Regions from separate parts of the Streptomyces sp. NPDC058375 genome, predicted to be linked through region 1. Evidence: riboswitches for the same ligand, from Rfam matches in the RefSeq annotation. Region 1 holds a riboswitch; each other region holds the start of a gene.
What was found. A riboswitch is a leader RNA that binds a small molecule or an ion and turns the genes downstream of it on or off. The one in region 1 is predicted to bind thiamine pyrophosphate.
Positions count from the first base shown of each region.

Region 2: it holds a riboswitch for thiamine pyrophosphate, as region 1 does, so the genes downstream of both, thiO (glycine oxidase ThiO) here and ACFWM7_RS18965 (thiamine ABC transporter substrate binding subunit) in region 1, are expected to answer to the same signal.
Region 3: it holds a riboswitch for thiamine pyrophosphate, as region 1 does, so the genes downstream of both, thiC (phosphomethylpyrimidine synthase ThiC) here and ACFWM7_RS18965 (thiamine ABC transporter substrate binding subunit) in region 1, are expected to answer to the same signal.

Region 1 covers NZ_JBHXJG010000109.1:3,132-10,755, reverse strand. Annotated here, with positions in the region: gene ACFWM7_RS18990 (ABC transporter ATP-binding protein) at 1-86, shown strand, start outside; gene ACFWM7_RS18985 (hypothetical protein) at 68-1,225, shown strand; gene ACFWM7_RS18980 (SRPBCC domain-containing protein) at 1,239-1,694, opposite strand; gene ACFWM7_RS18975 (ABC transporter ATP-binding protein) at 1,852-2,874, opposite strand; gene ACFWM7_RS18970 (ABC transporter permease) at 2,880-4,496, opposite strand; gene ACFWM7_RS18965 (thiamine ABC transporter substrate binding subunit) at 4,583-5,680, opposite strand; TPP riboswitch at 5,762-5,878, opposite strand; gene rlmN (23S rRNA (adenine(2503)-C(2))-methyltransferase RlmN) at 5,958-7,064, opposite strand; gene ACFWM7_RS18955 (phosphatidate cytidylyltransferase) at 7,164-7,624, opposite strand, start outside.
Region 2 covers NZ_JBHXJG010000275.1:709-8,332, forward strand. Annotated here, with positions in the region: gene ACFWM7_RS30260 (NAD(P)/FAD-dependent oxidoreductase) at 1-1,016, opposite strand, end outside; gene ACFWM7_RS30265 (hypothetical protein) at 1,097-1,438, opposite strand; TPP riboswitch at 1,491-1,603, shown strand; gene thiO (glycine oxidase ThiO) at 1,601-2,809, shown strand; gene thiS (sulfur carrier protein ThiS) at 2,944-3,132, shown strand; gene ACFWM7_RS30280 (thiazole synthase) at 3,135-3,929, shown strand; gene pknB (Stk1 family PASTA domain-containing Ser/Thr kinase) at 4,084-6,018, shown strand; gene ACFWM7_RS30290 (deoxyribonuclease IV) at 6,025-6,969, shown strand; gene ACFWM7_RS30295 (sulfite oxidase-like oxidoreductase) at 6,977-7,609, opposite strand.
Region 3 covers NZ_JBHXJG010000029.1:24,704-32,327, reverse strand. Annotated here, with positions in the region: gene ACFWM7_RS07700 (DUF5326 family protein) at 15-227, shown strand; gene ACFWM7_RS07695 (IclR family transcriptional regulator) at 615-1,391, shown strand; gene ACFWM7_RS07690 (SsgA family sporulation/cell division regulator) at 1,493-1,930, shown strand; gene ACFWM7_RS07685 (YibE/F family protein) at 1,994-3,343, opposite strand; TPP riboswitch at 3,414-3,547, shown strand; gene thiC (phosphomethylpyrimidine synthase ThiC) at 3,540-5,330, shown strand; gene ACFWM7_RS07675 (winged helix-turn-helix transcriptional regulator) at 5,516-5,809, shown strand; gene ACFWM7_RS07670 (DUF805 domain-containing protein) at 6,057-6,413, shown strand; gene ACFWM7_RS07665 (hypothetical protein) at 6,550-7,380, opposite strand; gene ACFWM7_RS07660 (metallophosphoesterase) at 7,584-7,624, opposite strand, start outside.

The DNA.
Region 1 (7,624 bases):
TGCTGGACGGCCGCTGCGTCGCCACCGTCACCCTGCCCGCGAAACCGGAAGCGGAGGGCCGCGCGGCGTGCTCGCTCTCCGTCTAACCCGCGGTTCCCATCCCCTCGTCCTGGTCCGGCGGCTGCTGGTGACCGCCGCGTCGGCCGGCGTCGGATTCCTCCTCCTCAGCTCCCTCGGGTACGCCGCCGCGCATCCCGCGTCCGCCGGTTCGGTGCTGCGGCTGCTGTGGTGCTTCGTCCCGCTGGCCGCCACCGTGCAGTTCGCCGTGGCGGCGGCCCGGACCGACCCGAGTACCCGGCCCCGGCCGGGTCTCTCCTCGCTGGGCCTCGGCCCGGTCCGGCTCTCCGCGCTGGCGGCGGTCTCCACGGCCGTCTCGACCACGCTCGGCTCCATGGTGGCGCTGCTCTTCTTCCTGCATCTGCGCGGCGACCTGACCGGGATGCCGTTCGACGGGGGCGCGGCGGAGTTCCTCGGCGCGGGCACTCCGCTGCCGCTGGCCGCCGCGCTGATGCTGCTGGCGCTCGTACCGGTGGCCGCGTCGACGGCGAGCGCGCTGGCGCTGCGGTCGCGGCCCGACCCGGCGCGGGGCACCTTCGGCTCCGAGGAGCTGCCGGAGCCCGCCTCGGCCCCGGCCGGGCTCCCCTGGGGCGTGGCGCTGACGGCGGCCGGCCTCGCGGTGGAGGCGATCGCCTCCCGGGGTGCGGCGGGGAACGCCTTCCCGCTGCCCGGACGGTACGACTCCACCCCGGTGGCGGTGCTGGTCGGGTGGACGCTCACCGCGGTCGGCCTGGCGCTGGCCGGGCCGAGCCTGACCTACCTCTGCGGGCGGGCGTTGCAGGCGGTACGCCCCGGGGCCGTACGGCTGCTGGCGGGCCGGGTCCTGATGGACGAGGCGCACCGGATCGGCCGCCCGCTCGGGATCGTCTGCGCGGTGGTGTCTGCGGGGATCGCCGCTTCGGCGCTGTACGGGGGCGACGAACGCCCGTACGGTCCGCTCACCGCACTCGGCGCGGTGCTGGTCCTCGGCTGTACGACGGCGACGCTGCTGACCTCGGCGCTGGAGGCCAAGCACGCCCGCGCCCATACGGCCGAGGCGCTGCTCAGGATGGGCGCTCCGGCGGCCACGCTGCGCCGGGCGACGCTGCTGCGGGCGGGCGCGCTGCTGGCCCTGTTCGCCCCGCTGACCTGGGTGATCGCACAGTTGGCGGCGCTTCCGCTGGCGTAGGGGGTCTTGCCGGTCAGGGGTGGGCGGCGAGGCGGTCGGCCAGGGAGTCGAAGAAGGCTTCCCAGCCGTCCTCGGCCGCCGCGTACTGCTCGGGGGTGAGGTTCCCGCCGCGCTGCTGGAAGGCCAGTTCGGTCCGGCCGCCCCCGAGGTCGCTGAAGGTGACGGTCACGGTCTCGCCCTCGGTGTCCTCGGGGGCGGACCCGTCCTTCAGCGTGAAGACCAGCCCGTCGGGCTCGCTCACCTCGCGGTAGACCCCGTGGAAGGGCATCTCGACGCCCGGCATCACGATGACCAGGCTCCACCCGCCGCCGGGCCGTACGTCCATCGCCACCCGGTCCAGGGGGACGTCGGCCTCTCCCCCGTACCAGGCGGCGAAGTCCTCCGGTGACGTCCAGGCGGCGAAGACCCGCTGCTGCGGGGCGTCGAGGACGCGGGTGAGGTCGATGCCCTCGCGGGTGCCACCGGTCATGATCACGGTCCTTGTCGGAGTCGGCCGTCCCCACCGGGCGGGGTCACGTCCGGCGGGTGTCCACCTCCAGCTTGCCCGGCCCGGCGGACACTTGTCGCGTTCAGCCGGGCCGCGAGCCCCTGTCCGCCCGCCCAGCGTGCTCAGCCGGGCCGAGCCCCTATCCGCCCGCCAGCACCACCGTCTCCGCCGCGTCGAAGCGGACTCCCACGGACGCGCCCTCGTCCGGGGTGTCCCGCAGGGCGCATTCGGCCTCCAGCACCGGCGCGTTCTCGGGCAGCAGCCGTACGGTCACGTGGTTACCCCGGAAGGTGCGGACGCCGACCGTGCAGCGCAGGCCGTCCTCCGGAGCGCCGATCCGGACCCCGGCGGGCCGGACCAGCAGGTCGACCTCGCCCTGCGGGGAGCCTTCGGGCACCGGGACCTTGCCCCAGGCGGTGGCGGCGGCCTGTCCGGTGACGGTGGCCGGGGTGACGTTGTCGAAGCCGAGGAACCGGGCGACGAACGCGGAGGCGGGCCGCTGCCAGACGTCCAGCGGGCTGCCCTCCTGCGCGATCCGGCCGTCCCGCATCACGACGACCCGGTCGGCGAGCGCGAACGCCTCGCCCTGGTCGTGGGTGACGGCCAGCACGGTGGTGCCCAACTCCTGGAAGAGCGTGCGGAGTTCCACGACGAGCCGTTCGCGCAGGCTCCGGTCGAGCTGACCGAGCGGCTCGTCGAGCATGAGCAGCTTCGGGCGCGGGGCGAGAGCGCGGGCCAGGGCGACGCGCTGCTGTTCCCCGCCGGAGAGCGCGGCGACAGCCCGGCGTTCCGCGCCCGGCAGACCGACCAGCTCCAGCAGTTCGCGGACCCGGTCGCCCGTCTCGGCCCGTCCGACGCCGTGCATCCGCAGCCCGAAGGCGACGTTCGCGCCGACGTCCCGGTGCGGGAAGAGCTGGTGGTCCTGGAACATCAGGCCGAGGCCGCGCCGGTGCACGGGGACGCCCGCCTGGTCCTGTCCGGCCAGCAGCACCCGGCCTCCGTCCATGGGCTGGAGCCCGGCGACGGCCCGCAGCAGGGTGGACTTCCCGCTGCCGCTGGGCCCGAGGACACAAGAGATCCGGTGGTCGGCGACCTCCAGGTCCACCGCGTCCAGCGCGGCCCGCTCCCCGAACCGTACGGTGGCTGCCTGCAAGCTCAGCATGTCGTTCAGAACTCCCCGGATCGGTCGGTGCGGATACGCTCCAGGAGCAGCAGCGACACCGCGCACACCAGCATCAGAATCGTGCTCAGGGCCATCGCCTGCCCGTAGTTGAGCTCCCCCGACCGGCCCAGCAGCCGGGCCACGGCGACCGGCAGCGTCGGGTTGTCGGGCCGCGCGATGAAGACGGTGGCACCGAACTCCCCGAGCGACACGGCGAAGGCGAAGCCCGCCGCGACCAGCACCGCCCGCCGCACCAGCGGCAGATCGACCTCCCGCCAGGCCCGCAGCGGGGATGCCCCGAGCACGGCGGCGGCCTCCCGCAGCCGGTCGTCGACCGCGCGGAGCACGGGCAGCATGGTCCGTACGACGAAGGGAACGCCGACCAACGCCTGGGCCAGCGGGACCAGGATCCAGGAGGTCCGCAGGTCGAGCGGCGGCTTGTCCAGGGTGATCAGGAACCCGAAGCCGACGGTCACGGCGGACACCCCGAGGGGCAGCATCAGCAGCGCGTCGAAGCCCCGGACCAGCCGGCCGGCCCGCCGGGTCAGGGCCGCCGCCGCGAGCCCGCCGATGACGAGGGCGATGAGCGTCGCGACGAGCGCGTACCGCAGGGAGTTGCCGACCGCCTCCAGCGGCGGCACCAGGAAGGTGGAGGAGCCGCCCGCCCCAACCGACTGGAGGGCCTCGTAATAGCCGAAGCCGTAACCGCCAGGACCGTCGAAGGACCGTTCCACCAGCACACCGAGCGGCAGCAGGATGAGCAGCAGCGCGGTGAGCAGGACGCCGCCGAGCAGCGCCCACTGCCCGGCTCCGCGCGGCCTGCGCGACGTCTGCGCCGGGTCGACGAGCTTCAGCGCCCGCTCCCGGCGGCGTACGGTCGCGGCGTGCACGGCGAGAATCGCCCCGACCGCGGCGAACTGCACCAGGGTCAGCACGGCGGCGGTCGGCAGGTCGAGCAGTTGCGCGGTCTGCCGGTAGATCTCCACCTCCAGGGTGGAGTACGCCGGTCCGCCGAGGATCTGCACGACGCCGAACGAGGTGAAGGTGAAGAGGAAGACCATCAGCGCGGCGGCGGCGACGGCCGGGGCGAGCGCGGGCAGCGTCACCCGGCGGAAGGCCGCGAACCGCCCGGCCCCGAGCACCCGGGCGGCCTCCTCCTGGCGCGGGTCGAGCTGGGACCAGAGCCCGCCCACCGTCCGTACGACCACGGCGTAGTTGAAGAAGACATGGGCCAGCAGGATCGCCCACACCGTGGTGTCGAGCCGGACGCCCCACAGCTCGTCGAGAAGCCCGCCGCGCCCGAGCAGCGCCAGGAACGCGGTGCCGACGACGACGGTGGGCAGCACGAACGGCACGGTGACGACCGCCCGCAGCACCTGCTTGCCGGGGAAGTCGAAGCGGGCGAATACATACGCCCCGGGCAGGGCGATCAGCAGGGTGAGCGCGGTCGAGGCTAGGGCCTGCCAGGTGGTGAACCAGAGGACGTCGAGGATGTCCGGGCGGGCCAGTACGTCACCGATCCGCCCGAACTGCCAGTCGCCGCCCGCCTTGAGGCCGCGGCCGACGATCGCGGTCACGGGATAGGCGAAGAACAGCGCGAAGAAGGCGACGGGCACGGCCATCAGGCCGAGCCGCACCGCGGCCCCGCGCCGCCCGGACCGCCGCCCGGGCCCACTGCCGGCGGGCCGGGCGGCCTTCTCCTCGATGCCTACTTCAGGACCAGCGACTGCCACGACTGGATCCACTGCTCACGGTTGGCGGCGATCTTCTCGGGCGCGACGGTGGAAGGCGTCTCGACGCTCTCGCCGTGCTTCGTGAACAGCTCCGGCAGCTTCGCGTCCTTCACGACCGGGTTCACGAACATGTTGAGCGGCATGTCCTCCTGGAAGGTCTTGCTGATCATGAAGTCCAGCAGCGCCTTGCCGCCCGCCTCGTTCTTCGCCCCGGTCAGCAGCCCGGCGTACTCGGTCTGCCGGAAGCAGGTGCCGGTGGCGACCCCGGTGGGGGCCTCCTTCGGCTGCGGGTCGGCGTAGAGCACCTCGACGGGCGGGCTGGAGGCGTAGGAGACTACGAGCGGCCGGTCGGCGCCGGTCTTCTTGCCGCCGGCGGAGCCGGAGAACTCCTCGTTGTACGCCTGCTCCCAGCCGTCGACGACCTTGACGCCGTTGGCCTTGAGCTTCTTCCAGTACGCCTCGTAGCCGTCCTCGCCCTCGGCGGCGATGGTCCCGAGGAGGAAGCCGAGACCGGGCGAGGAACTGCCCGCGTTCTCCGTGACGAGGAGGTTCTTGTACGCGGGCTTCAGCAGGTCCGCGAAGGTCTTCGGCGGGGCGAGCTTCTTGTCGGCGAAGAACTTCTTGTCGTAGTTGACGCAGATGTCGCCGGTGTCGACGGGCGTGACGCGGTGCTTCTCGTCCGTCTGCGTGTCCGGCGCGACGCGGTCCAGGCCCTTGGCCTCGTACGCGGTGAACAGGCCGATGTCGAGGGCGCGGGAGAGCAGGGTGTTGTCGACACCGAAGAAGACGTCGCCGCGCGGGGAGCCCTTGGTCAGGATCTCCTGGTTGAGCGCGGCCCCGGCGTCGCCGCTCTTGAGGGTCTTGACCTTGTAGCCGGTCTCCTTCGTGAACGCCTTCAGCACCTCGTCCGAGACGTTGAACGAGTCGTGGCTGACCAGGGTCACGGTCTTGGACCCGCTGCCCTTGGACGCGCCGGAGCCCGCCGAGCCGTCGTCGCTGCCGCAGCCGACGAGCACGGTGACGCCGAGCACCGCGGCGAGCGCGGTCGCCGCGTACTTCGTGGTGGTGTTCATGTGATTCCTCCTGGAGGTGACCAGGAAGAGACGCGGCCCCGCCCGCTGTCCGGCGAACCGGAAGCGGGCAGGGCGCAACAGCTTGAGTAAGGTCCGAACTTCCTACCCGGAATGACCCGGGCGAGGTTCAGAGGGTCTGCGGCCAACCTGTCCTTGGTGCCGCACTCTCAGCGCTGTGGCGCTCCCCTGTCGGAATATGAAGTTGATTTCGGCCCAGGCTACACCGGCGGTTTCCGGCCGCCCGGGGGAGGCCGACGCTCGGAGGCCCGGGAACCTCCTAGCGCTCGGAGGCCGCCAGCTGCCCGCAGGCCCCGTCGATCTCCTGGCCACGGGTGTCCCGGACCGTGACGGGCACGCCGTGGGCCGCGATGGCCTCGACGAACGCCTTCTCGTCCTCGGGCCGCGAGGCGGTCCACTTGGAGCCGGGCGTGGGGTTCAGCGGGATCAGGTTGACGTGCACCCGCTTGCCCTTGAGCAGCCGGCCGAGCAGGTCACCGCGCCAGGCCTGGTCGTTGATGTCCCGGATCAGGGCGTACTCGATGGAGATCCGGCGGCCGGACTTCTCCGCGTACTCCCAGGCGGCGTCCAGCACCTCGCGGACGTTCCACCGGGTGTTGACGGGGACGAGGGTGTCGCGCAGCTCGTCGTCCGGGGCGTGCAGCGAGACGGCGAGGCGGCACTTGAAGCCCTCGTCGGCGAAGCGCAGCATGGCCGGGACGAGGCCCACGGTGGAGACGGTGATCCCGCGCTGCGAGAGCCCGAGTCCGTCCGGCTCCGGGTCGGTGAGGCGGCGGATCGCGCCGACCACGCGGTTGTAGTTGGCGAGCGGCTCGCCCATGCCCATGAAGACGATGTTGGACAGCCGCGCGGGCCCGCCGGGCACCTCGCCGTCGCGCAGGGCACGCATGCCGTCGACGATCTGGTGCACGATCTCGGCGGTCGACAGGTTGCGGTCGAGGCCGGCCTGCCCGGTGGCGCAGAACGGGCAGTTCATCCCGCAGCCGGCCTGCGAGGAGATGCACATCGTGACGCGCTCCGGATAGCGCATCAGGACGGACTCGACGAGCGTCCCGTCGTGCAGCTTCCACAGGGTCTTACGGGTGGTGTCGTCGTCGCAGCTGATGTGCCGGATCACGGACATCAGCTCGGGGAACAGCGCCTCGGCGAGCTTCTCCCGCGACGCCGCCGGGATGTTGGTCCACTCGGCCGGGTCGTGCGCGTACCGCGCGAAGTAGTGCTGCGAGAGCTGCTGGGCGCGGAACGGCTTCTCACCGGTCGCGGCGACCGCTTCCTTGCGCTCGGCGGGCGTGAGGTCGGCGAGGTGCCGCGGGGGCTTCTTGGCTCCGCGGGGCGCGACGAAAGTGAGTTCTCCGGGCTTAGGCATGGTTCATCCAGTGTGGCAGACAGACGGGTGAGGGCCCGCCGCCCTGTGGACGACGGACCCTCGCTCGCAGAACGTGCAGGTGGGGTGGGTGCCGGGGGCTCAGCCGGAACCGACGAACAGCACCAGCAGCAGCCACACCACCGGTGCGGTCGGCAGGAGCGAGTCCAGCCGGTCCATGATGCCGCCGTGGCCGGGGAGCAGGGTGCCCATGTCCTTGATCCCGAGGTCCCGCTTGATCATGGACTCGCCCAGGTCGCCCAGGGTGGCGCTGGCCGCGACCGCGAGGCCGAGCAGCAGGCCCTGCCACCAGGCGCCGCCGTCGATCAGGAACTCCATGCAGAGCGCGCCGGCGACCATCGCGAAGGCGACCGCGCCGAGCAGGCCCTCGCGGGTCTTGCCGGGGCTGATGCGCGGGGCGAGCTTGTGCTTGCCGAAGCGCCAGCCGACCGCGTACGCCCCGGTGTCGCTGACCACCGTGAGGACGAGGAAGGTCAGGACCCGCCACGACCCGTCGTCCGCCGTCAGCAGCAGGGCGACGAAGGTGGCCAGGAAGGGGACGT
Region 2 (7,624 bases), on a different contig from region 1:
GCGTACTGCACGAAGCGGCCGAACTGCTCGGACCAGAAGTACGGGACGGGGTCGTAGACGGGGAGCGGTTCACCGGTTCCGGCGGCCATGATCGCGGCGGCCGCGGTGCGCGGGCCCTGGAGGGCGTTGTCCCAGTGGTGGACCAGCAGGCGGGTTCCGTAGCGGGCGGAGGGGAAGGAGGCGCAGTCGCCGACCGCGTACACATCGGGCAGCGAGGCGCGCAGGGTGCTGTCGGCGGTGACCGAGCCGTCCGGGCCGAGCGCGATCCCGGAGCCGGCCAGCCAGCCGGTGGCGGGGCGGGCGCCGATTCCGACGACCACGGCCCCGGCGGGCAGGGTGCGGCCGTCCGCGAGGATCACGGTCCCCTCCTGGACGCGGTCGACCCGGGCCCCGGTGAGGAGTTCGGCGCCGCTGTCGGCGTACCAGGCGGCCATCGGGGCGGCCACCTCGGCGGGCAGGGTGCCCGCGAGCGGGCGGGCGGCGGCCTCGACGACGGTGACCGCGCAGCCCGCGGCGCGGGCGGCGGTGGCGAACTCCGCGCCGATCCAGCCCGCCCCGACGACGACCACGTCGTGCTGCCGGTCCAGGACGGGCCGCAGCCGGGCGGCGTCGTCGAGGGTGCGCAGCAGATGGACGCCGGGCACGCCCTCGGTGCCGGGCAGGGTCACGGGCTCCGCGCCGGTCGCCAGGACCAGCGCGTCGTAGCGGACGGGGCCGTCGGCGGTGTCCAGGACGTGGTCGGCGGCGCGCAGGGCGGTGACGTCCAGGCCGAGGCGCAGGGTGATGTCGAGCGCCTCGAAGTCGACGTCGAAGGCGGAGTCCTCGGCCTTGCCCAGCAGCACGGCCTTGGACAGCGGCGGGCGGTCGTAGGGCTGGTGGGGCTCGGCGCCGATCAGGGTGACGGGCCCGGCGAAGCCGGCTTCCCGCAGGGCGACGGCGGTCTGGACGCCCGCCATGCCGGCTCCGACGATCACGACGTGCCGGGCCGGGCTCTTCTCCGTCTGCTGCTCGCTCACCCGTCCACCTTAATCACCTGACGAAACGTCAGGAAGACGGCCGCGGGAAGGGCCCCGGAAGCGCCCCGGAAAAACTGTCGTCAGGAGGGCAGTTGCTCCACCACGCTGGTCCCGCTGCCCTCCTGCGACTCCCACTGCCACCGCTCCTCCAACCGCACCCGGCCGTCCGCGAGGTCGACGACCGTCGAGACGCAGTGCCCGGACGAGGTCGTTCCGTCCTGCTTGAGCTGGACGTAACGGAAGTCCAGCACATCCCCTTTCCGGGTGCCGACGAGGTGGCCCCGGACCACGTCGCCGCCCGCGTACTCGGCCCAGATCCGGCCGCCCTCCTCGTGGTACGTGAAGCGGGTGCGGGTGCCGACCTGGCCCGGGGCCTGGTCGGCGACGGGCGCGAGGACGAGTCCGTCGAGCGAACGGGCCATGGTGGCTGCTCCCCTACTGGGCAGTGGGCGGCGGGGTTTAGGGTGGCCAAGGTAGAACACTCGCGGGAGCCCGGACGCACCGGGCTGAGAGGGAGGCTGGACGGCCTCCGACCGTACGAACCTGCTCCGGGTCATGCCGGCGAAGGGAGGGGCTGGACACTCATGCGCGTCTCGGGGAAAACCTCAGGAGCACGGGGAGAAACCTCAGGATCCGACGTCCTCGTCATCGGGGGCGGCATCATCGGCCTGGTCACCGCGTGGCGGGCGGCCCAGCGGGGGCTGAGCGTCACCGTGGCCGATCCCGCACCGGGCGGCGGGGCCGCCCAGGTCGCGGCGGGCATGCTGGCCGCCGTCACCGAACTGCACTACGGCGAGCAGATGCTGCTCGGCCTCAACCTCGCCTCCGCCGCCCGCTATCCGGCGTTCGTCGAGGAGCTGGAGGAGGCGAGCGGCCGGGAGACCGGCTTCCGGAGCTGCGGCACGCTCGCCGTCGCGCTGGACTCCGACGACCGGGCGCATCTGCGCGAACTGCACGCCCTCCAGGAGCGTTCAGGCCTGGAGTCGGTCTGGCTGAGCGGCCGTGAATGCCGCCGTCTGGAGCCGATGCTGGCTCCGGGCGTCCGGGGCGGCCTCCGGGTCGACGGCGACCACCAGGTGGATCCGCGCCGCCTCGCCGCCGCGCTGCTGGCCGCGTGCGAGCGGGCCGGGGTCGCGTTCCGCCGGACGGCCGCCGAGCGGCTCACCGTCGCCGGGGGCCGGGCCGCCGGGGCACTGCTCGGCGACGGCACGCAGTTCGCGGCCGATCAGGTCGTGCTCGCCGCGGGCAGCCTCAGCGGCCGGCTCGCGGGGCTCCCGCCGGAGCTCGTGCCGCCGGTCCGCCCGGTCAAGGGCCAGGTCCTCCGGCTCACCGTGCCACCGGCGTACGCCCCCTTCCTCAGCCGCACCGTGCGCGCCGTGGTCCGGGGCGGCCACCTCTACCTCGTGCCGCGCGAGAACGGCGAGCTGGTCGTCGGCGCCACCAGTGAGGAGATGGGCTGGGACACCACGGTCACGGCCGGCGGGGTGTACGAGCTGCTGCGCGACGCCCACGAGCTGGTGCCGGGCATCACCGAGCTGCCGCTCACCGAGACCCGGGCGGGGCTGCGTCCCGCGTCGCCCGACAACGCCCCGCTGCTCGGCCCGACCTCCCTGCCCGGTCTGCTGCTCGCCACCGGCCACCACCGCAACGGCGTCCTGCTGACGCCCGTCACCGGGGACGCGATGGCCGACGCCCTGACCACCGGCGAGCTGCCCGAGGCGGCCCGCCCCTTCGGCCCCGGCCGGTTCGGAACTACCACCGCCGCCCCCGTACTCCAGGAGCAGCCCGTATGACCCAGCAGCAGCCCGCCGGTCCGGCGGCCACCGCCGTGCCCGAAGTCACCGGCGTACCGGAAGCCGACGCCGTACCGGAGGCCGATGCGCTACCGGAAGCCCCCGCCGCACCCGAAGCCACCGTTTCCGTCTCGGTGAACGGGGAAGCCCGTGCCGTTCCCGCCGGAACGGACCTGGGCGCCCTCGTCGCCACGCTGACCCGGGCCGGTGCCGGAGTCGCCGCCGCCGTCAACGAGAGCGTCGTCCCGCGCGGCCGGTGGGCTGCCACGACGCTCGGCGAGGGCGACCGCGTCGAGGTCCTGACCGCCGTACAGGGAGGCTGACCATGTCCGACGACGTCTTCACACTGGGGCCCGCCACCTTCGGATCCCGGCTGATCATGGGCACCGGCGGGGCCCCGAGCCTGGAGGTGCTGGAGCGTTCGCTGATCGCGTCGGGCACCGAGCTGACCACGGTCGCGATGCGCCGGCTGGACCCGACCGTGCAGGGTTCGGTGCTCTCGGTGCTGGAGCGGCTCTCCATCCAGGTCCTGCCGAACACCGCCGGCTGTTACACGGCGGGCGAGGCCGTGCTCACCGCCCGGCTGGCCCGGGAGGCGCTCGGCACGAACTGGGTGAAGCTGGAGGTGATCGCCGACGAGCGGACCCTGCTGCCCGACCCGATCGAGCTGCTGGACGCGGCGGAGACGCTGGTCGACGAGGGGTTCACCGTGCTGCCCTACACCAACGACGACCCGGTCCTCGCCCGGAAGCTGGAGGAGGTGGGGTGCGCGGCGATCATGCCGCTCGGCTCCCCCATCGGCTCCGGGCTCGGCATCCGCAACCCGCACAACTTCGAGTTGATCGTGGAACAGGCCGGGGTGCCGGTGATCCTCGACGCGGGGGCCGGGACCGCCTCGGACGCGGCGCAGGCGATGGAGCTGGGGTGCGCCGCTGTGATGCTCGCCTCGGCGGTGACCCGGGCGCAGGAGCCGGAGCTGATGGCGGGTGCGATGCGTCACGCGGTGGAGGGCGGGCGGCTCGCGTACCGGGCGGGGCGGATTCCGCGCCGGCACTTCGCCGAGGCGTCCTCGCCGGTGGACGGGCGGGCGGCGTTCGATCCGGAGCGGCCGGCGTTCTGAGCTGCCGGTACGTGGTCGGGGGCGCTGCCCCCGAACCCCCGCTCCTCAATCGCCCAAGGGGCTGAAAACCTCCCTGTCACAGGTCGGTAAGGGAACTGCCCCGGGAGTGCCCCGGCCCGTCCGGGGTGTCGGTGGCGGCTCGTAGACTCTCGGGGTGGACACGACCCTCCAGGACCCTCTCGTCGGGCAGCTGCTCGACGGCCGGTATCGCATTGAGGCGCGCATCGCCGTCGGCGGGATGGCCACGGTCTACCGGGCCGTGGACACCCGCCTGGACCGGGTGCTCGCCCTCAAGGTGATGCACCCGGCGCTCGCCGTCGACGTCGCCTTCGTCGAGCGGTTCATCCGCGAGGCCAAGTCGGTGGCCCGGCTCGCCCACCCCAATGTCGTCGCGGTCTTCGACCAGGGCGCCGAGGGCGCGTACGTCTATCTCGCGATGGAGTACGTGGCGGGCTGCACCCTGCGCGACGTGCTGCGCGAGCGCGGTGCCCTCCAGCCCCGGGCCGCGCTGGACATCCTGGAGCCGGTCCTCGCCGCGCTCGGCGCCGCGCACCGGGCCGGGTTCGTGCACCGCGACATGAAGCCGGAGAACGTCCTGATAGGGGACGACGGCCGGGTGAAGGTCGCCGACTTCGGGCTGGTCAGGGCGGTCGGCACCGCCACCGACACCACCGGTTCGCTGCTGGGCACGGTGTCGTATCTGGCCCCCGAGCAGATCGAGCACGGCACCGCCGACACCCGCAGTGATGTGTACGCCTGCGGGGTCGTGCTGTACGAGATGCTGACCGGCGCCAAGCCGTACACCGGCGAGAACGCCGCCCAGGTCATCTACCAGCACCTCAACTCCGACGTCCCGGCCCCGTCCGCCGTCGTGCCGGGGCTCCCGGTCGCGCTGGACTCCCTGGTGGCGAGCGCGACCGCCCGCAATCCCGAGGTGCGCCCGCACGACGCGGTGCTGCTGCTGGCCGAGACCCGTGAGGCGCGCGCCGGGCTGACCGACGCCGAGCTGGACGCCGTACCGCCGCAGGCGCTGTCGGACTCCCACGACGGCGCGGACGACCGTACGAGCGTGATCCCGCGGGCCCTCCCGGCGGACGGCGACGGGGCCGGGGTGCACCGCACCAGCCGGCTGGAGATGCCGCCCGCGGGGCCCGCCGCCCCGGCCCGGCGCCGGGCCGGCCGGCGCGGCCCGTTCGGCGGTCCGCACCGCAAGCTGGTCATCGTGCTCACCGCCGTCCTGCTGACCCTGGGGATCGGCACGGGCGTCTGGTACATCAACTCCGGACAGTTCACCCAGGTCCCCTCGCTGCTCGGCCAGACCCAGCAGACCGCCGAGAAGCGGCTCTCCGACGAGGGCCTCGGGCTCAAGGGCGTGGAGCGGGTCTTCAGTGACACGGTCGAGCGGGGCGAGGTCGTCAGCAGCGACCCCGCCTCCGGCGACCGGATCCGGGGCAACGGCTCGGTGAAGCTCGTCGTCTCGCGGGGCCCGGAGATCGTGCGGGTGCCCGATGTGGTGGGCAGCTCCCTCGCGGACGCCCGGCGCTCCCTGAAGAAGGTCGGCCTAATCCCCGGAATGGTGACCAGGGAGTTCAGCGAGGACGTGGCCCGGGGCGAGGTGGTCCGCACGGATCCCCGCGCCGGCACCGACCGCAATCCCGACACCGCCGTGGCGCTCGTCGTCAGCAAGGGCGCCCCGATCGACGTCCCGGACGTCACCGGGCTCTCCGCCGAGGAAGCCACCGCCGAGCTGGAGGCCGAGGGTCTGAAGGCCGAGGTGCTGCCCGACCGCATCCACTCCTCCGAGGACAAGGGCGCCGTCGCCGAGCAGTCCCCCGGCGAGGGGACCGAGGCCGCCGAGGGCGACACGATCCAGCTGACCGTCTCCAAGGGCCCCCGGATGCTGGACGTCCCGGACGTCACCGGCCGGGACGTCGACGAGGCGCGGAGCACCCTGGAGGAGGCGGGCTTCGACGTGAAGGTCGACCGGCCGTTCCTCTCCTTCAGCGACACGATCGCGAGCCAGTCCGTGGGCGGCGGCGAACAGGCCCCCGAGGGCTCCACGATCACCATCAAGACCAAGGGGTTCTAGAACCTGATGCACTCTCCGCGGAACCCGGTGGGCGGGCATGTCCCGGTGGCCGGCGGCCTCGCCAAGGTCGGTCTGGAGTACGCGCGTGAGCTGGCGGCGGAGACCGTGCAGGTCTTCGTGGCCAACCCGCGCGGCTGGGCGATGCCCGTCGGGAACCCGGCGCAGGACGAGCTGTTCCGCGCCGAGTGCGCGGCGGCCTCGATCCCGGCGTACGTGCACGCCCCGTATCTGATCAACTTCGGCTCGCACACCGAGGCGACGGTGGAGAAGTCCGTGGAGTCCCTGCGCCACTCGCTGCGGCGGGCCCGGGAGATCGGCGCGCTGGGCGTGGTGGTGCACACCGGTTCGGCGACCGGCGGGCGGCCGCGCGCCGAGGCGCTGGCCCAGGTGCGGGAGCACATGCGGCCGCTGTTGGACGAGCTGACCCATGACGACGACCCGGACCTGCTGCTGGAGTCGACGGCCGGGCAGGGCTTCTCGCTCTGCTCGCGGACCTGGGACTTCGGGCCGTACTTCGAGGCGCTGGACTCCCACCCGAAGCTGGGCATCTGCCTGGACACCTGCCACATCTACGCCGCCGGGCACGACCTGACCGGCCCGACGGGGATGCGGCAGACGCTGGACCTGCTGGTGGAGACGGTCGGCGAGGGGCGGCTGAAGCTGGTCCACGCCAACGACTCCAAGGACGTCGTCGGCGCCCACAAGGACCGGCACGCGAACATCGGCGCCGGTCACATCGGGGCGGAGCCGTTCGCCGAGCTGTTCGCGCATCCGGCGACCGAGGGCGTGCCCCTGATCATCGAGACGCCCGGCGGCAAGGAGGGGCACGCGGCGGACGTGGCCCGGCTGAAGGAGCTACGAGAGCCCGTCGAAGCCAGAGGCTCCACAGCCGCCGCGGGAGAGCCGCCGGAGCCAGTAGCTCCACAGCCGCGGGAGAGCCGCCGGAGCTGAAGCGGATCTACAGCTCCGGGCCGTCCCCCGGCTCCTCCTGGTACGAATAGCGCTGCTCGGACCAGGGGTCGCCGATGTTGTGGTAGCCCCGCTCCTCCCAGAATCCCCGCCGGTCCGCCGTCATGTACTCGATGCCCCGGACCCATTTCGGGCCCTTCCAGGCGTACAGGTGCGGGACGACGAGGCGCAGCGGGAAACCGTGCTCGGCGGTGAGGAGTTCGCTGTCCTTGTGGGTGGCGAAGAGGGTGCGCTCGGAGGCGAAGTCGGCCAGGCGCAGGTTCGAGGAGAAGCCGTACTCGGCCCAGACCATCACATGGGTGGTGTCGGGGGCGGGCGGCGCCAGTTCGAGGATCGCCCTCGCGGGAACCCCGCCCCATTCGGCGCCGATCATGCTGAACTTCGTCACGCAGTGCAGATCGGCGACGACCGAGGAGAACGGCAGGGCCGAGAAGTCCTGGTGGTTCCAGCAGTGCTTGTCGCCGTCGGCGGTGGCCCCGAAGACCCGGAACTCCCAGCGCTCGGGCTTGAACTTGGGAACGGGCCCGTAGTGGGTGACCGGCCATCCACGCTGCAGTCGCTGTCCTGGTGGAAGCTCCGACTGCTCTGCTCCGCGATGCTCCCGGTTCTCCGGCTGACCCATGCCTCCATGGTGACA
Region 3 (7,624 bases), on a different contig from region 1:
TAGAGGCGATGGCCGTGCGGGAGATATTCGCGGGAATGCCCTGGTGGGTGAAGTGGATCGCGGTGCCCGTCATTGCGATCTTCGTGTTCGGCGGTCTGATCGCCAGCGTGGTCGGCTTCGTGATCAGCCTGCTCTTCAAGGCGCTGGTCTTCGTCGTCGTGGTCGGCGGACTGATCTTCGTCGTCCGCAAGTTCATGTCGTCGTCGTCCTCGCGCGGTGACTGGTAGTACACGGACCGCGGGCCGTCGCGGGGGCCGGCCCGCCCCGTCCGACTCGGGCCCGCAGGGAGCGGCACGGCCGGCTCCGGCCCGGGAGGATTAGCCCAGCAGAGCTAAGTCCCGGAGGAAACCACCCGCCTGCCGCAGGCGGCCGATACAGTGGCAAATCGCTGCCGCCATCCGGAATGTGACCTTCCGTCACCATATCGATCGCCTGATCGGTCCTGGGTACGACAGTCCGGTCGTTGGCCTCCGATCGCCGGCGCCCGGACCGGTCCTCGCCGGTCACGGGTCACCGGATCTCCGGTCCCCTCCGGCCCTCGGGATCGCGGCAGGCCCGTGGGGGCGGCCCCCACGGGAGGGCTGACGGCCCGTCACCATGCCTGGGGGTGACCTTTGACCACGGCATCGAGCACCGCTGTCCCGACGTTGATCGGTTCGGTTCAGCGGGCGTTGAGGTTGCTGGAGGCTGTGGGCACCCATCGGGACGGGGCGCCCGCCAAGCAACTGGCACGGGAGGCGGGGCTTCCGCTGCCGACCGCGTACCACTTGCTGCGCACCCTCACCCACGAGGGCTATCTCCGCCGTGAGAACGGTGTCTTCCACTTCGGCGCGGCCGCCGAGAACCTGACCGCCGCACCCGGCGTCAGGAGCGGCCCGCGCCCCGCCTCCGTCGCCGATTCCCTTGGCCACTGGCGGGACGTCATCGGTGCGCCGGTGTACTGCGCCGTGTACTGCGACGGCGAGATCGAGCTGATCGCGGTCGCGGACACCCCCGACACCCCGGCGGTGGGGGAGTGGGCCTCGTTCCGGGAGACCGCCCACGCGCACGCCATCGGCCAGTGTCTGCTCGCCCAACTCGACGAGACGGCCCGCGAGGACCACCTCGACCGGCACCCCGTGCGCCCCCTCACCCGTTACTCAGTGCGAGATCGCGCCACGCTTCTGGAACGGCTGCGCACCCTCCGACGAGGTGAACCGGTCATCGAACGCCAGGAGTACACGCTGGGGACCGTCTGCGCCGCGATTCCGGTCACGGCCGGTGCCACCATTGCGGCGATGGCCATTTCCGTACCCCTGGATCGGGAAGATCGGTTGCTGCCCGCAGTCGAACAGCTACGTGGCGAAGTCGCCAGCCTCTTGCGTTCGTTCGTGTTCTCTATCAGTATCTGAAAAATCACTCCTTGTGATCTGCTATCGCGTGCACCACGATGGCGTCAATAGGGCCATGGGGGATCATTCCTGGCCAGTTTCATCTACTGCGGGGTTGAACGATGCGCGAGTCGGTTCAAGCAGAGGTCATGATGAGCTTCCTCGTCTCCGAGGAGCTCTCGTTCCGTATTCCGGTGGAGCTCCGGTACGAGGTCGGCGATCCGTACGCCATCCGGATGACGTTCCACCTGCCCGGCGATGCCCCTGTGACCTGGGCGTTCGGCCGCGAACTGCTGCTGGACGGGCTCAACAGCCCGAGCGGCGACGGAGATGTGCACATCGGCCCGACCGAGCCCGAGGGGCTCGGAGATGTGCACATCCGGCTTCAGGTCGGCGCGGACCGTGCGCTGTTCCGGGCGGGGACGGCGCCGCTGGTGGCGTTTCTCGACCGGACGGACAAGCTGGTGCCGCTCGGCCAGGAGCACACGCTGGGTGACTTCGACGGGAACCTGGAGGATGCGCTCGGCCGCATCCTCGCCGAGGAGCAGAACGCCGGCTGACCGGGCGCACCCGATGCCCCGTCACCCCGTCGTCATGCCCCGCCACTCCGTCTCGATGCCCCGTCACCCCGTCTTACGTCGACGGCCCCGGCCGGTCCGTGCGGGTGCGGCCGTAGCCGCCGGTGCGCCGCCCGACCCCGCGCGGTCCGCGGAGACGACCAGCGCGGCGAGCACTGTGGTCACCGGCACCGAGGCGACCAGGCCGATCGATCCGACCAGCGTGCGGACGATCTCCTCGGCGACCAGCTCGCTGTTGGCCACCGTCCCCACACTGCTCTGGGCGATGGAGAAGAGCAGCAGCAGCGGCAGCGCCGCGCCCGCGTACGCCAGCACCAGGGTGTTGACCACCGAGGCGATGTGGTCCCTTCCGATCCGGATACCTGCCCGGTACAGCCCCTTCCAACCCATCTCCGGGTCGGCCTGGTGCAGTTCCCAGACGGCGGAGGTCTGGGTGACCGTCACATCGTCGAGCACCCCGAGCGAACCGATGATGACACCGGCCAGCAGCAGACCGCTCATATCGATGTCCGGGTAGAGACCGTGGATGAGGCCCGTGTTGTCGTCGGTGTTGCCGCTCAGGCTCGCCCAGCCGATGAACAGGGAGCCCAGCAGCCCGATCAGCAGCAGCGAGATCAGCGTGCCGACGACCGCGACCGACGTACGGGCCGTCACCCCGTGGCACAGATAGAGGGCCGCCAGCATGATCGCGCTGGCTCCGATCACCGCCACGACCAGCGGATTCGAGCCCTGAAGGATCGCCGGCAGGATGAACAGGGTCAGCACGGCGAACGACACGGCCAGCGCCACCAGCGCCATCACCCCGCGCATCCGGCCCACCAGGACCACCGCCAAGGCGAAGATCCCGGCCAGCAGCGCCATCGGGACCTTCCGGTTCACGTCGGTCACGGAGTACTGGAGGTCGCGCGGCGCGTCCGGTGCGTACGCCACGACCACGCCCTGACCTTCCTTCAGCTGGCGGGGCGCGTCCGGCTGGACCACCTCGACGAACCTACGGCCCTTGTCGTCGCCGCTGGTCACCTCGACGGTGGCCTTCGCGCATTCCCCTTCCTGCTCGTTGACGGCCTCCCGCCCCGAGGGCGTGGAGGTGTCGCCGGTCGGGGGCACCTGCGCGGCGTTGACGTCCGCGCAGTCGACCTGGACGACCTGGACGACCTTGCCGTCCTGGGTCTGGCGGTCGAATCCGACGCCGGTGCGCTCGTGGTCGGGTGCGCCGCCGGGCCAGAACGCGATCAGGCCGACGACGACCGCCGTCGCGAACGGGATCAGCACGGCGGCGATGACCTTGCGCAGGTGCCGGGAGACCGGGGCGGCGGGTCCGTGGCTGTGCGAGTGGCCGTGGCTGTGGCCCGGGGACGGCGGCTGGGGTGCGGGGTCGTTTTGGGGGGAGGTCACGGGGCGATCATCGCAAGAACAGAGGGGCCCTCTGGTCAGCTCGCCGGAAAGGACGCTAGCGTGGAGGCACCTTTGCACACGCGGGAGCTCGGAGCACCGGGCTGAGAGGGCGCTGACCGCCGTACATCCGTACGGGACACGCTGCGCCGACCGCCGAACCTGTTACCGGGTAATGCCGGCGTAGGGAGTAGGTCTCATGACCACAGCGGACGCACGCACGCCTGCCTCGAAACAGAACGCCGAGAGCACGGGCGACGAGGCCGGGAAGTCCATCGGCTGGCACAAGGGGTACGTCCAGGGCTCGCGCCCTGACCTCCGGGTGCCGGTCCGACAGGTGCACCTCACCAACGGCAAGGACGTGACGCTGTACGACACGTCGGGGCCGTACACCGATCCCGGAATCGACACCGATGTCCGCCGGGGCCTCGCGCCCCTGCGGGAGAACTGGATCATCGCCCGCGGCGACACCGCCGAGTACGCGGGCCGGCCCGTCCGCCCCGAGGACGACGGGCTCAAGCACACCTCGCCGCGCGGCGGGCTGCGCAACCTCGACGCCGTCTTCCCCGGCCGCCCGCGCCAGCCGCGCCGCAGCCGCGACGGACGTCCCGTCACCCAGCTCGCGTACGCCCGCCGGGGGGAGATCACCCCGGAGATGGAGTACGTGGCGATCCGGGAGAACGTCGAGGCCGAGGTCGTACGCGAGGAGATCGCGGCGGGCCGGGCGGTGCTGCCGGCCAACGTCAACCACCCCGAGATCGAGCCGATGATCATCGGCAAGCGGTTCCTGGTGAAGGTCAACGCCAACATCGGCAACTCGGCCGTCACCTCCTCCATCGAGGAGGAGGTGGACAAGATGACCTGGGCGACCAAGTGGGGCGCCGACACGGTCATGGACCTGTCCACCGGCCGCAACATCCACACCACCCGCGAATGGGTGCTGCGCAACTCCCCCGTACCGATCGGAACGGTGCCCCTCTACCAGGCGTTGGAGAAGGTGGACGGCCGGGCCGAGGAGCTGACCTGGGAGATCTACAAGGACACGGTCATCGAGCAGGCCGAGCAGGGCGTGGACTACATGACGGTGCACGCCGGAGTGCGCCTGCCGTACGTCCCGCTGACGGCCCGCCGTAAGACCGGGATCGTCTCGCGCGGCGGCTCGATCATGGCGGCCTGGTGCCTCGCGCACCACAAGGAGTCGTTCCTCTACGAGCACTTCGAGGAGCTCTGCGAGATCCTCGCGACGTACGACGTCACATACTCGCTGGGGGACGGGCTGCGCCCCGGGTCGATCGCGGACGCCAATGACGAGGCGCAGTTCGCCGAGCTGCGCACGCTGGGCGAGCTGAACACGATCGCCAAGCAGTTCGGCGTCCAGACCATGATCGAGGGCCCCGGGCATGTCCCGATGCACAAGATCAAGGAGAACATCGACCTCCAGCAGGAGATCTGCGAGGAGGCGCCGTTCTACACGCTCGGCCCGCTGACCACGGACGTCGCGCCCGCCTATGACCACATTACGTCCGGCATCGGCGCCGCGATGATCGCCTGGTGGGGCACGGCGATGCTCTGCTACGTCACGCCCAAGGAGCACCTGGGGCTGCCCAACCGGGACGACGTGAAGACCGGCGTGATCACCTACAAGATCGCCGCCCACGCGGCTGACCTGGCCAAGGGGCACCCGGGCGCCCAGGAGTGGGACGACGCGCTCTCGGACGCGCGGTTCGAGTTCCGCTGGGAGGACCAGTTCAACCTGGCCCTCGACCCGGACACGGCCCGGGAGTTCCACGACGAGACGCTGCCGGCCGAACCGGCGAAGACGGCGCACTTCTGCTCGATGTGCGGGCCGAAGTTCTGCTCGATGAAGATCTCCCAGGACATCCGCCGTCAGCACGGCGGTTCGCAGGAGGAGATCGAGGAGGGCATGGCCGAGAAGTCGAGGGAGTTCGCGGCTGCCGGCAACCGGGTCTACTTGCCGATCGCGGACTGACCTGCACGAACGGGGCCGGCCGGCGGCTCGTCCCCGACCGCCGGCTCGTCCCCGGCGGTCGGCTCCTCGTCGGGGACGGCGGTCGGGTTCTCAACGGGATCCGGCCGTCGTCCCCGCTGCGTTCCCGGGCGGGCCTGCCACAGGGGGCCGCCCTCGCCGCGGTGTCGGGACGCTGAACCATCCTGGTGCTGCGCGAACTGATGGGCGGCCCGCTCGGGTTCTCCGAGCTGAGGGCGCGCCTGCCGGAGCTGTCGGCGAAGGCGCTCAGCCAGCGGCTCACGGAACTGCGTGAGCGCGGCCTGCTGCCGGTGGAGCGTCGGCGCGGATTCCCCGTGCGTACGAGCTACACCCTGACCGGACGCGGTCGGGCGCTCCGGCCGTTGTTGATCGAGCTCTACGCGACGGGCGAGGCGCTGCTGGCCACGGTGCCGGCTCCGGGCGGCCGTCCGCCGGTCCGATCACGCGGCACCGAGGTCTGACCCCGGGCGGGGGCCTCCGGGGCTCCGGATGTTCTGCGCCTTACAAGCAACTAAGGGTGTTTAGCGGTGGTTTGGCATGTCTAGCCATCTTGTTAAGCGACAGTATGGACACAGTCGTGCGGCAGCTGGATGTACGTTTCCCCTTTGCGTCAACCGGTCTTGACCCGTTCCTTATTTGTGGCTTACTTTCCGGCTTGCTTGGCTGAAAGTTGGCGGCCCCGAACGGGGCCCGGGGAGGGGAATCACCATGAACTGGTACCTGGCAGTGCTCAAGAATTACGCAGGCTTCAGCGGACGCGCGCGCCGCCAGGAGTACTGGATGTTCACGCTCATCAACTTCGTCATCAGCCTGGTGCTTTTGATCATCGGCATGATGATCGGTGTGGACTTCCTGGCCTCCATCTACACCCTCGCGGTTCTCATCCCGTCGCTCGCGGTCAGCGTGCGCCGTCTGCACGACACCGGCCGCTCGGGCTGGTGGCTGCTGATCGCGCTCGTCCCCTTCGTCGGCGCCATCGTCCTGATCGTCTTCCTCGCCTCGGAGGGCAAGCCGGAGACGAACGAGTACGGCGTCAACCCGAAGCTGGCTCCGCAGGCCATCTGATCCACCGCTCCGGTCCGTCCGGAGCATCTCCCGGGCCGGGTGCGGCACTTGCCGCCCCGGCCCGCGCATGTTTCGGTGGTGCGGCTGGTGCCCCGCGTCGGTTTCGGCCCGGTCCGCCTCGTGCTCCGCGTCGGTCTCAGTCCGGCTGGTTTTCCGGGCCGCCGAAGTCCGGGCTCGTGAAGTCGGGGCTGGTGAAGGTCGGCCGGGGTCCGGCCGCCGGGCCGTCGTCCGGGCCGGAGAAGTCCGGCCTGCTGTAGCCGATCTTCGGGATGCGGTTGGGCGAACGGTGCGGGGTCCGGGCGGCGGGCCCCGCGGTGGGGTCGGCCAGGGCGTCCCGGAGGAACGGGAGGATGCCGCGCTCCAGCAGGGCGTGGCGCCACGCCTCCCTGGCCCGTGCCACCTCCTCCGGAAGCTCCTGCTCCTCCTCCTCGGCGGCCAGGGACGTGGCGCCGTTGCGGAGGGCGGTGACGAGCAGCCCGACGGCCGCGACGAGGATCGCCGCGGCGGCGACCGCCGCGAAGAACCACCCGGCCGCGACCATCGAGTCGCCGAAGGCCACCGAGGGGCTGACCGCCTTCAGCAGATAGCCGACGAGCAGGAAGATGACGGCCGCGGTGCCGGCCAGCAGCGGGGTCAGGACCGTGATGACCGCGCCTATGCCGGCGCCCGCTCCGGCCGCCGTGCTCTGCGGCCCGTCCAGACCCGGGATCCCGTCGGCGCCTTCGGCGGTCGAGGGGCGGCGCAGTTCGCCGCGGGCCTTGACGTAGTGCTCGTACTCGGTGGCCGCGGCCGCGGTGATCAGCGCCGTGGCGCCGAGCGCCATGGTGCGCAGCTGTTCGGTGTTGAGCCGGTCCCCGACGCCCTCCAGGTCCGGGCGTTCGTGAGCGTGGCGCAGTGCGTCGCCCAGGATCCGCTCGTACTCGGGTCCGTCCTCGGCCAGCAGGTGCGGAGCGCTTGTCATCTGCATCCCCCGATGCTCCGTCGTGCCCGGCTGCCCGCGGTGGACCGGGCGATCGGGCGGAAACGGAGGAGAGCCTGCCACTGATAGGCCGATGGTAGAGCGCTCACGGCACGGGGTGACAGGGTGTTTCCAGAATTGGGCCCGGTGACGGGCCCGGCGATCGGCGGGGTTGGCGCAGGCTGAACCTGAAGCGCCTTCCCCGCCGAAGGTCAGCCATGCAGGGGGAGTTGGACCACCAGCAGCTTTCCGG